3 linked regions of the Endozoicomonas gorgoniicola genome follow. The protein of the gene in region 1 binds, or shares a complex with, the protein of each later gene. Links are inferred from orthologs where the notes say so. Each region holds a gene or a part of one and is shown in the gene's direction. Other genes may lie near its edges.

Region 1 (2,941 bases):
CGGGTTTCTACTGCTGAACAGGCCAGTTTCTGCTGGTTAATTCATTAGTTTGCACAGTTTATATACTGCATCGCTTTGAACAGGCGGTTTTTAGTTTCTTAATGTTCCATGTAAGCCGTCATGCGCTCCATATACTTTTTTATTAAGAAGTTTTATAACGGACTGTATCAATATGAAATGGATTTCTTATGTAGCAGGAATCATTCTTGCCTTGTCCAGCTCTTTTCTCTCCGCACAGGAAGCGCCCGTCAATATCAAGGATGTCGTCACAGTCAATACCCATCAGGCCAAAAGACTGCACGAGCTGGGTGCTCTGTTTATCGATGTCCGCCCTCTGGACCAGTGGCGTTGGGGAAGGGTTGATGGAGCCCACAATCTTGACCTGAAATCGGGCTTTCGGCAGCTCTTTATGCCAGGTACTTTGGACAAGAATACGCCAATCGTGATCTATGGGAACAGCACTTACCACATGCGCGGCGCTATCGCCAGCTATCTTGCTGCGCTCTGGGGATACAAACGTGTGTTTTTCTTCCGGGATGGTTACTATTCGTGGCTGGCGCTGGATTTCCCTGTCACCCTGAGGTCTGACTCTGAACCAGAAGAAGTCGTCACCATGAGACCTGAGTAATTTCTGTCTGCCTTATCCACAGGTTTGAGTGTTTGGCTCTTGTCTGTGGGTAATGGCCTGTGGATAACCGTTTTTTTCCTCCTCCCTGCTGCTGAATGTGGTTTTCTGTCTTATTCATCTGTGCATTTCAGATAAAATCCGGTACTGTTTCGTTACCTGTGGCGATGGACATTACATCTCCATAGTAAAAATTAATAAACAGCCACCAGCGGAAAATGCGGTTTTCGTCACCTCTGGTGATAAAAATTGCATTTTGATAGTAATAACAACGAGATAGTCTAAGCAGTAATGAGCTGGCGTATTTTCCACAGACTGGGTTCTCCCAAATGGTTCTACGAAATCAGTGGTCGATGGTTGCCATGGCTGGCACTGTCAGCTGCACTGCTGATCTTTACAGGTTTAGGATGGGGGTTATTGTTTGCCCCGCCGGATTACCTTCAGGGAAACAGCTATCGAATTATTTTTCTTCACGTACCCAGTGCGTTTCTGGCTTCAGCAATTTATGCCATGATGGCAATAGCGGCCGCTATCAGCCTGATCTGGAAGATAAAACTGGCGGATATTGCTTTGCAGTGCAGTGCGCCGGTGGGTGCCTCCTTCTGCTTTCTTGCTCTGGTGACCGGTGCGATATGGGGTAAACCCACCTGGGGTACCTGGTGGGTCTGGGATGCACGTCTTACATCAATGCTGGTTCTTCTCTTTCTTTATCTGGGAATCATTGCTTTAAGAGGGGCAATAAACGGAACTCATGCTGCATCAAAAGCCTGTGCCATCCTGGCGCTGGTCGGTGTGGTCAACCTGCCCATTATCAAATTTTCTGTTGAATGGTGGAATACCCTGCACCAGGGAGCAACACTCAAACTGACCAGCAAACCATCAATGGCTCCGGAGATGCTATGGCCGCTTCTGATCTCTATTGTGGCCTTTTACCTGTTTTTTGCAGTAGTTCTGTTGATGCGAATGAGAGCTGAGATTCTTAGCCGGGAAAGACGTACTAAGTGGGTTCAGGCATTACTGACACCCTCAGAAAAATCCTTATAACAGCTGATTCTTTATAACAGCTGATAGTAAACACGCTTCTTTCTACTCAGCAATAAACAGAATAAGTTCGGGGGATGGTATTGAATGTATTTTGAGAGCGTGAGCAGTCTGATTGATATGGGCGGGCATGGGCTTTATGTCTGGACCGCCTATGGGATCGGTTTACTGGTAATACTATACAATATCGGGATTCCTTTGTTGCGCCAGCAGCAGGCCATCCGTTCGATACAAATTCATCGTCATCGAACAAAAAAAGCAATAACAACATCAGAAAGGTCAGTTCAGATGGTCAGAAGTGGTCCTGATGGAAGTCGCTGTAGCCCTGACAAAGCGACGGACACTGCGACGAACAAGGGGGAAGTATTATGAACCCGATTCGGCGGCAGCGGTTAATTCTGATCTTATTGCTGGTTTTTGGTGTGGGGCTGGCGGTAACACTGATGATGCTGGCTTTGAAAGATAACATTAACCATTTCTACTCCCCATCACAGATCGTTGCCGGAGAAGCACCTCAGAACAGTCGCTTTCGTGCTGGCGGCATTGTTGTTCCCGGCTCGGTGAAAAGGGATAGCAAGGGGCTGACCGTTCATTTCAAAATTACGGATGGGGCGGCAGAGGTGGAAGTTCAATACACGGGTATACTGCCCGACCTGTTTCGTGAAGGGCAGAGTGTTGTTGGAACGGGAAAACTGGATGACAAGCGTCGTTTTATTGCTGACGAAATCCTGGCCAAACACGATGAAAACTATATGCCGCCGGAAGTGCAAAAGGCACTTGAAAATGCGGCTCCCCATCCCATTAAAAAGCCAGCGGTGGAAGGAGGTAAACAATGAATCCTGAACTGGGGCTTCTGGCGCTGATCCTGTCATTCTGCATGGCGCTCCTCCAGGGCATTATCCCCCTGGCAGGCAGCTACATGGGCAAGCTGCGCTGGATGGCGATGGGCAGAACATTGGCATTTGGGCAGTTTGCTTTTGTATTACTGTCGTTTATGTGTCTGGTGTATGCGTTTGTCAGTGATGACTTTTCTGTGGCGTATGTCGCTGGTAATTCCAATATTCTGTTGCCGGTGCAGTACAAGATTACCGCCACCTGGGGAGGCCATGAAGGCTCTCTGTTGCTGTGGATTCTGGTGCTGGCAGGCTGGACACAGGCCGTCGCCATGTTCAGCTATCGCTTACCCCATGAACTGTCGGCAAGAGTGCTGTCGGTACTGGGGCTGGTCAGCGTCGGCTTTTTGCTGTTTATCCTGTTTACCTCTAACCCGTTTGC
Region 2 (3,063 bases), 850 kb from region 1 along the record:
ATAGCTCGCTATTCGCCTCAAAATCAGAAACTTTTATCCTCAATTTCTTGCAATCCTCGCTACGGACGCTTAAGTCCGACAGGCTCCTAGGTTCCAGTCAAAATTTAGCCTAAAAATTAGTACGCTTTACTTTTTTGTCAAGAAAAATTCATTCCAATATGAAATAAGCCTCACATGTTTGGTTCTATTGATTTTTTTACTTGAAGTCTGTTGATTTACACCAAGGTTTTCCCTGATTTGCTTTTGACCGCTTGCAGTTTTTGCAGAATTTTGTTTTTTTAAATTGCTCAGTACTTTCAAGGCTCCGGGAGGTTAGCCTGTCTTAGTCTTGGCTGTTCGAGTGCTGGTCAGTGTTCAATAAGAAGAAGGGTATTTAGTTGCTTGAACTGGTTGAATTGGGATGTGCAAGAGACGACCGAACGCTCTTCCGTAATCTCTCGGTTAAACTGTCCCCGGGGGAACTGCTACAGATTGAAGGCGCTAATGGTTCAGGCAAGACAACCCTGCTGAGGGTTCTTGCCGGACTGTCCGGTGATTATCAGGGGAAAATAGTCTGGAAGGGTAAAAAACTGTCCAGTGTCTACGCAGACTTTCGTCTGTCTACGTTTTATTTTGGTCATAAACCTGCTGTAAAGGCAGAGCTGACACCGGTGGAAAATATTATCTGGCGTGCCAACCTGCGAAACGAAAAGTATTCTCAACAACAGGTGTTGGCAGCACTGCAACAGGTCAGCCTGAATGGCTATGAAGATACACCCTGCGGGCAGCTCTCCGCAGGCCAGCATCGTCGGGTAGCGCTGGCTGACCTGTTTGCCAGTCAATCATCGCTCTGGATTCTGGACGAGCCTTTTACCGCCATTGATTTTCATGGGGTAGCCTGGCTGGAAACATTACTGGCCAGCCATGTTGCCGGTGGTGGTATGGTCATCATTACCAGTCATCAGAGTTTATCGAAATTATCGGGCAGCTATCGTACGATCAGGCTGGATGACTATGTTGTTGAAGATGCCTCTGAAGAGATCGGGGATGATAAAGCCGGGGAGGTGTTTCTGTGAATGCTTCCAGAGATACCCGGCAGGTTCCTTTGCAGGGTCGACAGGCTTTTGTCGGGCTTATCAAACGAGACCTGATTCTGGCCTTCCGTACACCCGGTCAAACCCTGAATCCGGTCGCGTTCTATCTGATGGTTGCCAGCCTGTTTCCCATGGGCATTTCCCCGCAAGAGACGTTATTGTCTCAACTGGCTGGTGGTGTGGTCTGGATAGGCGCACTGCTGGCCGTGCTTTTGTCACTGGACTCTCTGTTTAAAGGGGATCAGGAAGACGGTTCGCTGGATCAGTTATTATTGTCCCCTCATCCGCTGCCGTTGCTGGTACTGGCCAAAGTCACAGCACACTGGTTAACGACAGGTGTTGCTCTTATTCTTATGGCTCCCCTGCTGGGGCTGATGCTGCATTTGCCTGCCCGTGCCTTTCCGGCACTGATATTCAGTCTGCTGCTGGGGACACCTTTGATGAGCCTTGCCGGAGGCATTGGTGCAGCCCTTACGGTCAGGGTTCACAGAGGCGGTGTTCTGTTAACCCTGTTGTCACTGCCGCTCTATATTCCTGTTCTGATTTTTGGTACCGGAGCTATACAGAGTGCCATTGCCGGAATGCCTTACACCGGCCATCTGCTCTGGATGGCGGCGTTGCTGGTTTTTGGATTATGTCTGGCCCCGCTGGCTATTGCCGGGGCGTTGCGGGTAGTGGTCGATGGCTGAAGATCAAAATGCCATCATTTGTGGTGCAAAGGCCCAGTTGGTACGATTCAGCAATCCCCTTGCCGCTGTCCCGGACAGTTCGCTGGCTTTGGAAAACAAGCCTTCATAGCGGTTAGCCTGAGCTTCTACCGTGTCTTTCAGTAACTGCTTCTGGTTTGTCAGTTCTGCTATCGCTGCGTTAATCACTGCTGGCTTTTTCATGGCCTCTTCCGTTAACCCGGTATCTGCTTCCAGCTGGGTTTCTGCAGCTTTGGTCAAACCAGCGACCAGCATCAGTCGGGCTCTTTCTTCGTAGTGTCTGACAGCGGTTGCTTCTGCCGCTTTCACTACCCGCTTCCGGGCTTTCTTTTCGGCTTTCCGCTCGTTTCTGGCGCTCAGTTCAAGCAGATCCGGGATTTTGCTACCCAGGATAATGGTGCGGTAATGTTCATTGAGTGTATCCAGAATGGCTTCTTCCGATTCACCCGGGGTGATGGTTCCACACTGTCTCTCAATGATACTCAGTTGCTCTTCTTTCAGTGTTTGCAGAGTCAGTGCCAGCGCCGCACGGTTGGTACGGCCCGGTTCGATACCGACCTTTGCCAGCTCCGCTTTAAGAGCCCGAAGTTTTTCATCAGACCTGGTAATCTCAGCGGCGTTTTTAATTCCTTCTTCCAGAACGTTCAGGACTTTAACCGAATCAGCAATCTGTGCTGCCAGTTGCCTGCGAGACTGTTCAGTCTCCTGCAACTGTCTGGCAACCGCCTGAACATGGGTCAGGGCTTCTGCGCTGTGCGCTTCACTCCACCGCTTCCAGTGGGTATTGTAAAGCTCTTTCATTTTTTCTTCCTGAATGCGCTGGTAGTACAGGTCGCGATCCATCATCCGGGCAACCAGGGTTCGGGCTTCCTTCTCACATTCTGTCCGAATCTGTTTCACCATGGGGTTGCCAGAGTTAAACATGGCCTGCTGATAGTGCTGAATGCTGCTGTAGACCGAACTGCCTAAAGTCCGGACTCTGTTTACCAGCTGGAAGAAACCGTGGCTGAATATCAGTGCGGAGAGCGTGGCACCCAATACCGGACTACCCAGAATCACTGCAAAACCAGTTGCATAGAGCGTCGCACCGAGGGCAGCGGTCAGGGCAATGGCAGAGGTGGCAACAGCCAGTTCAATACCCAGTTTCTTCCAGGCACCGTCTTCGCCGTGGTAGATGCCTTTGATCGCCTTATACATGTTTTTGAAGGGTGTCAGAACCGGCCCCAGGACGGTACGTGCCATTGCTGTTGGCAGGCTGTCACCCTTGCCAAAGTGGCGGAGCC
Region 3 (2,930 bases), 850 kb from region 1 along the record:
TTTAAGTGGTGTTAAATTCCATAGATTTGTAATGATCATATCATAAACTGCTTTATCCTTGTTAATTTCTTTTGCATTAAGTCTTGTTTTAAAAGGGACATAGCGTACATTTCTGGACATTGACTCAATAATTTTTAAGATCCCAACAAAAGGAACATCATCCAATTCGTTAAAGCGATAGCCAGATTTTGAGTCGTTCAGAATGACATAATCAACACAGTAGTCAGATTTTGGGTTATGAAATTGTAGATAGGCTGATAGATTATATTCATATGAGAATGAGTATCGTGAGTCCTGACTTCTGAAAGAAGTGATATGACCTCGTTCTAATTCACAAAATTCCTCACCACAAGTAACGTAGCCAGTGACTGATGCCTGACAAGGACTATTAAAATAGGAAATGGGTAAAGGCGGCTTTGCCGTGGTACTTGCCGCCCGGGCAAGAGTAATTTGATCGACAGATTTGCTTGTTGCTGCCTGAGGAAGGAGGATAATCAGCAAGTAAAAGACAGGGAGTAAGGGCTTCATTATTGATAGACCAGTTAGGATAGCGGGGCAGGGGACTGACTTCTCACACGGGTTAGACTGGTACTAAGAGCCTGTCGGACTTAAGACTGTCCTACCGGCAATTGCTCCTGCATTGCTCTAACTCCGGCATCCATGCCGTCGTGCGGTTGCAATAAATTGGTCTAAAAATTCCTGCTTTCTCGTTGAATAGCTCGCTATTCGCCTCAAAATCAGAAACTTTTATCCTCAATTTCTTGCAATCCTCGCTACGGACGCTTAAGTCCGACAGGCTCCTAGGTTCCAGTCAAAATTTAGCCTAAAAATTAGTACGCTTTACTTTTTTGTCAAGAAAAATTCATTCCAATATGAAATAAGCCTCACATGTTTGGTTCTATTGATTTTTTTACTTGAAGTCTGTTGATTTACACCAAGGTTTTCCCTGATTTGCTTTTGACCGCTTGCAGTTTTTGCAGAATTTTGTTTTTTTAAATTGCTCAGTACTTTCAAGGCTCCGGGAGGTTAGCCTGTCTTAGTCTTGGCTGTTCGAGTGCTGGTCAGTGTTCAATAAGAAGAAGGGTATTTAGTTGCTTGAACTGGTTGAATTGGGATGTGCAAGAGACGACCGAACGCTCTTCCGTAATCTCTCGGTTAAACTGTCCCCGGGGGAACTGCTACAGATTGAAGGCGCTAATGGTTCAGGCAAGACAACCCTGCTGAGGGTTCTTGCCGGACTGTCCGGTGATTATCAGGGGAAAATAGTCTGGAAGGGTAAAAAACTGTCCAGTGTCTACGCAGACTTTCGTCTGTCTACGTTTTATTTTGGTCATAAACCTGCTGTAAAGGCAGAGCTGACACCGGTGGAAAATATTATCTGGCGTGCCAACCTGCGAAACGAAAAGTATTCTCAACAACAGGTGTTGGCAGCACTGCAACAGGTCAGCCTGAATGGCTATGAAGATACACCCTGCGGGCAGCTCTCCGCAGGCCAGCATCGTCGGGTAGCGCTGGCTGACCTGTTTGCCAGTCAATCATCGCTCTGGATTCTGGACGAGCCTTTTACCGCCATTGATTTTCATGGGGTAGCCTGGCTGGAAACATTACTGGCCAGCCATGTTGCCGGTGGTGGTATGGTCATCATTACCAGTCATCAGAGTTTATCGAAATTATCGGGCAGCTATCGTACGATCAGGCTGGATGACTATGTTGTTGAAGATGCCTCTGAAGAGATCGGGGATGATAAAGCCGGGGAGGTGTTTCTGTGAATGCTTCCAGAGATACCCGGCAGGTTCCTTTGCAGGGTCGACAGGCTTTTGTCGGGCTTATCAAACGAGACCTGATTCTGGCCTTCCGTACACCCGGTCAAACCCTGAATCCGGTCGCGTTCTATCTGATGGTTGCCAGCCTGTTTCCCATGGGCATTTCCCCGCAAGAGACGTTATTGTCTCAACTGGCTGGTGGTGTGGTCTGGATAGGCGCACTGCTGGCCGTGCTTTTGTCACTGGACTCTCTGTTTAAAGGGGATCAGGAAGACGGTTCGCTGGATCAGTTATTATTGTCCCCTCATCCGCTGCCGTTGCTGGTACTGGCCAAAGTCACAGCACACTGGTTAACGACAGGTGTTGCTCTTATTCTTATGGCTCCCCTGCTGGGGCTGATGCTGCATTTGCCTGCCCGTGCCTTTCCGGCACTGATATTCAGTCTGCTGCTGGGGACACCTTTGATGAGCCTTGCCGGAGGCATTGGTGCAGCCCTTACGGTCAGGGTTCACAGAGGCGGTGTTCTGTTAACCCTGTTGTCACTGCCGCTCTATATTCCTGTTCTGATTTTTGGTACCGGAGCTATACAGAGTGCCATTGCCGGAATGCCTTACACCGGCCATCTGCTCTGGATGGCGGCGTTGCTGGTTTTTGGATTATGTCTGGCCCCGCTGGCTATTGCCGGGGCGTTGCGGGTAGTGGTCGATGGCTGAAGATCAAAATGCCATCATTTGTGGTGCAAAGGCCCAGTTGGTACGATTCAGCAATCCCCTTGCCGCTGTCCCGGACAGTTCGCTGGCTTTGGAAAACAAGCCTTCATAGCGGTTAGCCTGAGCTTCTACCGTGTCTTTCAGTAACTGCTTCTGGTTTGTCAGTTCTGCTATCGCTGCGTTAATCACTGCTGGCTTTTTCATGGCCTCTTCCGTTAACCCGGTATCTGCTTCCAGCTGGGTTTCTGCAGCTTTGGTCAAACCAGCGACCAGCATCAGTCGGGCTCTTTCTTCGTAGTGTCTGACAGCGGTTGCTTCTGCCGCTTTCACTACCCGCTTCCGGGCTTTCTTTTCGGCTTTCCGCTCGTTTCTGGCGCTCAGTTCAAGCAGATCCGGGATTTTGCTACCCAGGATAATGGTGCGGTAATGTTCATTGAGTGTATCCAGAATGGCTTCT

The links.
Region 2: the proteins of NX722_RS16365 (region 1) and ccmB are in contact, whole or in part, in a solved structure (PDB 8CE8), measured with the Escherichia coli proteins. The link is inferred for Endozoicomonas gorgoniicola from one-to-one orthologs.
Region 3: the proteins of NX722_RS16365 (region 1) and ccmA are in contact, whole or in part, in a solved structure (PDB 8CE8), measured with the Escherichia coli proteins. The link is inferred for Endozoicomonas gorgoniicola from one-to-one orthologs.

The regions. Positions count from the first base shown.
Region 1 is NZ_JAPFCC010000001.1:3,559,857-3,562,797, reverse strand. Bases 9-2,792 are described here. They hold NX722_RS16365 (heme ABC transporter permease), read left to right. Parts: upstream 9-916; coding sequence 917-1,669; downstream 1,670-2,792. Other genes in these bases: NX722_RS16350 (heme lyase CcmF/NrfE family subunit), read left to right, coding at 2,499-2,792; ccmE (cytochrome c maturation protein CcmE), read left to right, coding at 2,035-2,502; ccmD (heme exporter protein CcmD), read left to right, coding at 1,754-2,038; NX722_RS16370 (rhodanese-like domain-containing protein), read left to right, coding at 173-628. In the rest of the region: more of NX722_RS16350, read left to right, coding at 2,793-2,941. UniProt on the Escherichia coli protein: Required for the export of heme to the periplasm for the biogenesis of c-type cytochromes.
Region 2 is NZ_JAPFCC010000001.1:2,711,852-2,714,914, reverse strand. Bases 1-2,906 are described here. They hold ccmB (heme exporter protein CcmB), read left to right. Parts: upstream 1-1,051; coding sequence 1,052-1,762; downstream 1,763-2,906. Other genes in these bases: NX722_RS12455 (coiled-coil domain-containing protein), read right to left, coding at 1,766-2,906; ccmA (cytochrome c biogenesis heme-transporting ATPase CcmA), read left to right, coding at 378-1,055. Also shown: more of NX722_RS12455, read right to left, coding at 2,907-3,063. UniProt on the Escherichia coli protein: Required for the export of heme to the periplasm for the biogenesis of c-type cytochromes.
Region 3 is NZ_JAPFCC010000001.1:2,712,699-2,715,628, reverse strand. Bases 158-2,930 are described here. They hold ccmA (cytochrome c biogenesis heme-transporting ATPase CcmA), read left to right. Parts: upstream 158-1,091; coding sequence 1,092-1,769; downstream 1,770-2,930. Other genes in these bases: NX722_RS12455 (coiled-coil domain-containing protein), read right to left, coding at 2,480-2,930; ccmB (heme exporter protein CcmB), read left to right, coding at 1,766-2,476; NX722_RS12470 (hypothetical protein), read right to left, coding at 158-528. Outside these bases: more of NX722_RS12470, read right to left, coding at 1-157. UniProt on the Escherichia coli protein: Part of the ABC transporter complex CcmAB involved in the biogenesis of c-type cytochromes; once thought to export heme, this seems not to be the case, but its exact role is uncertain. Responsible for energy coupling to the transport system.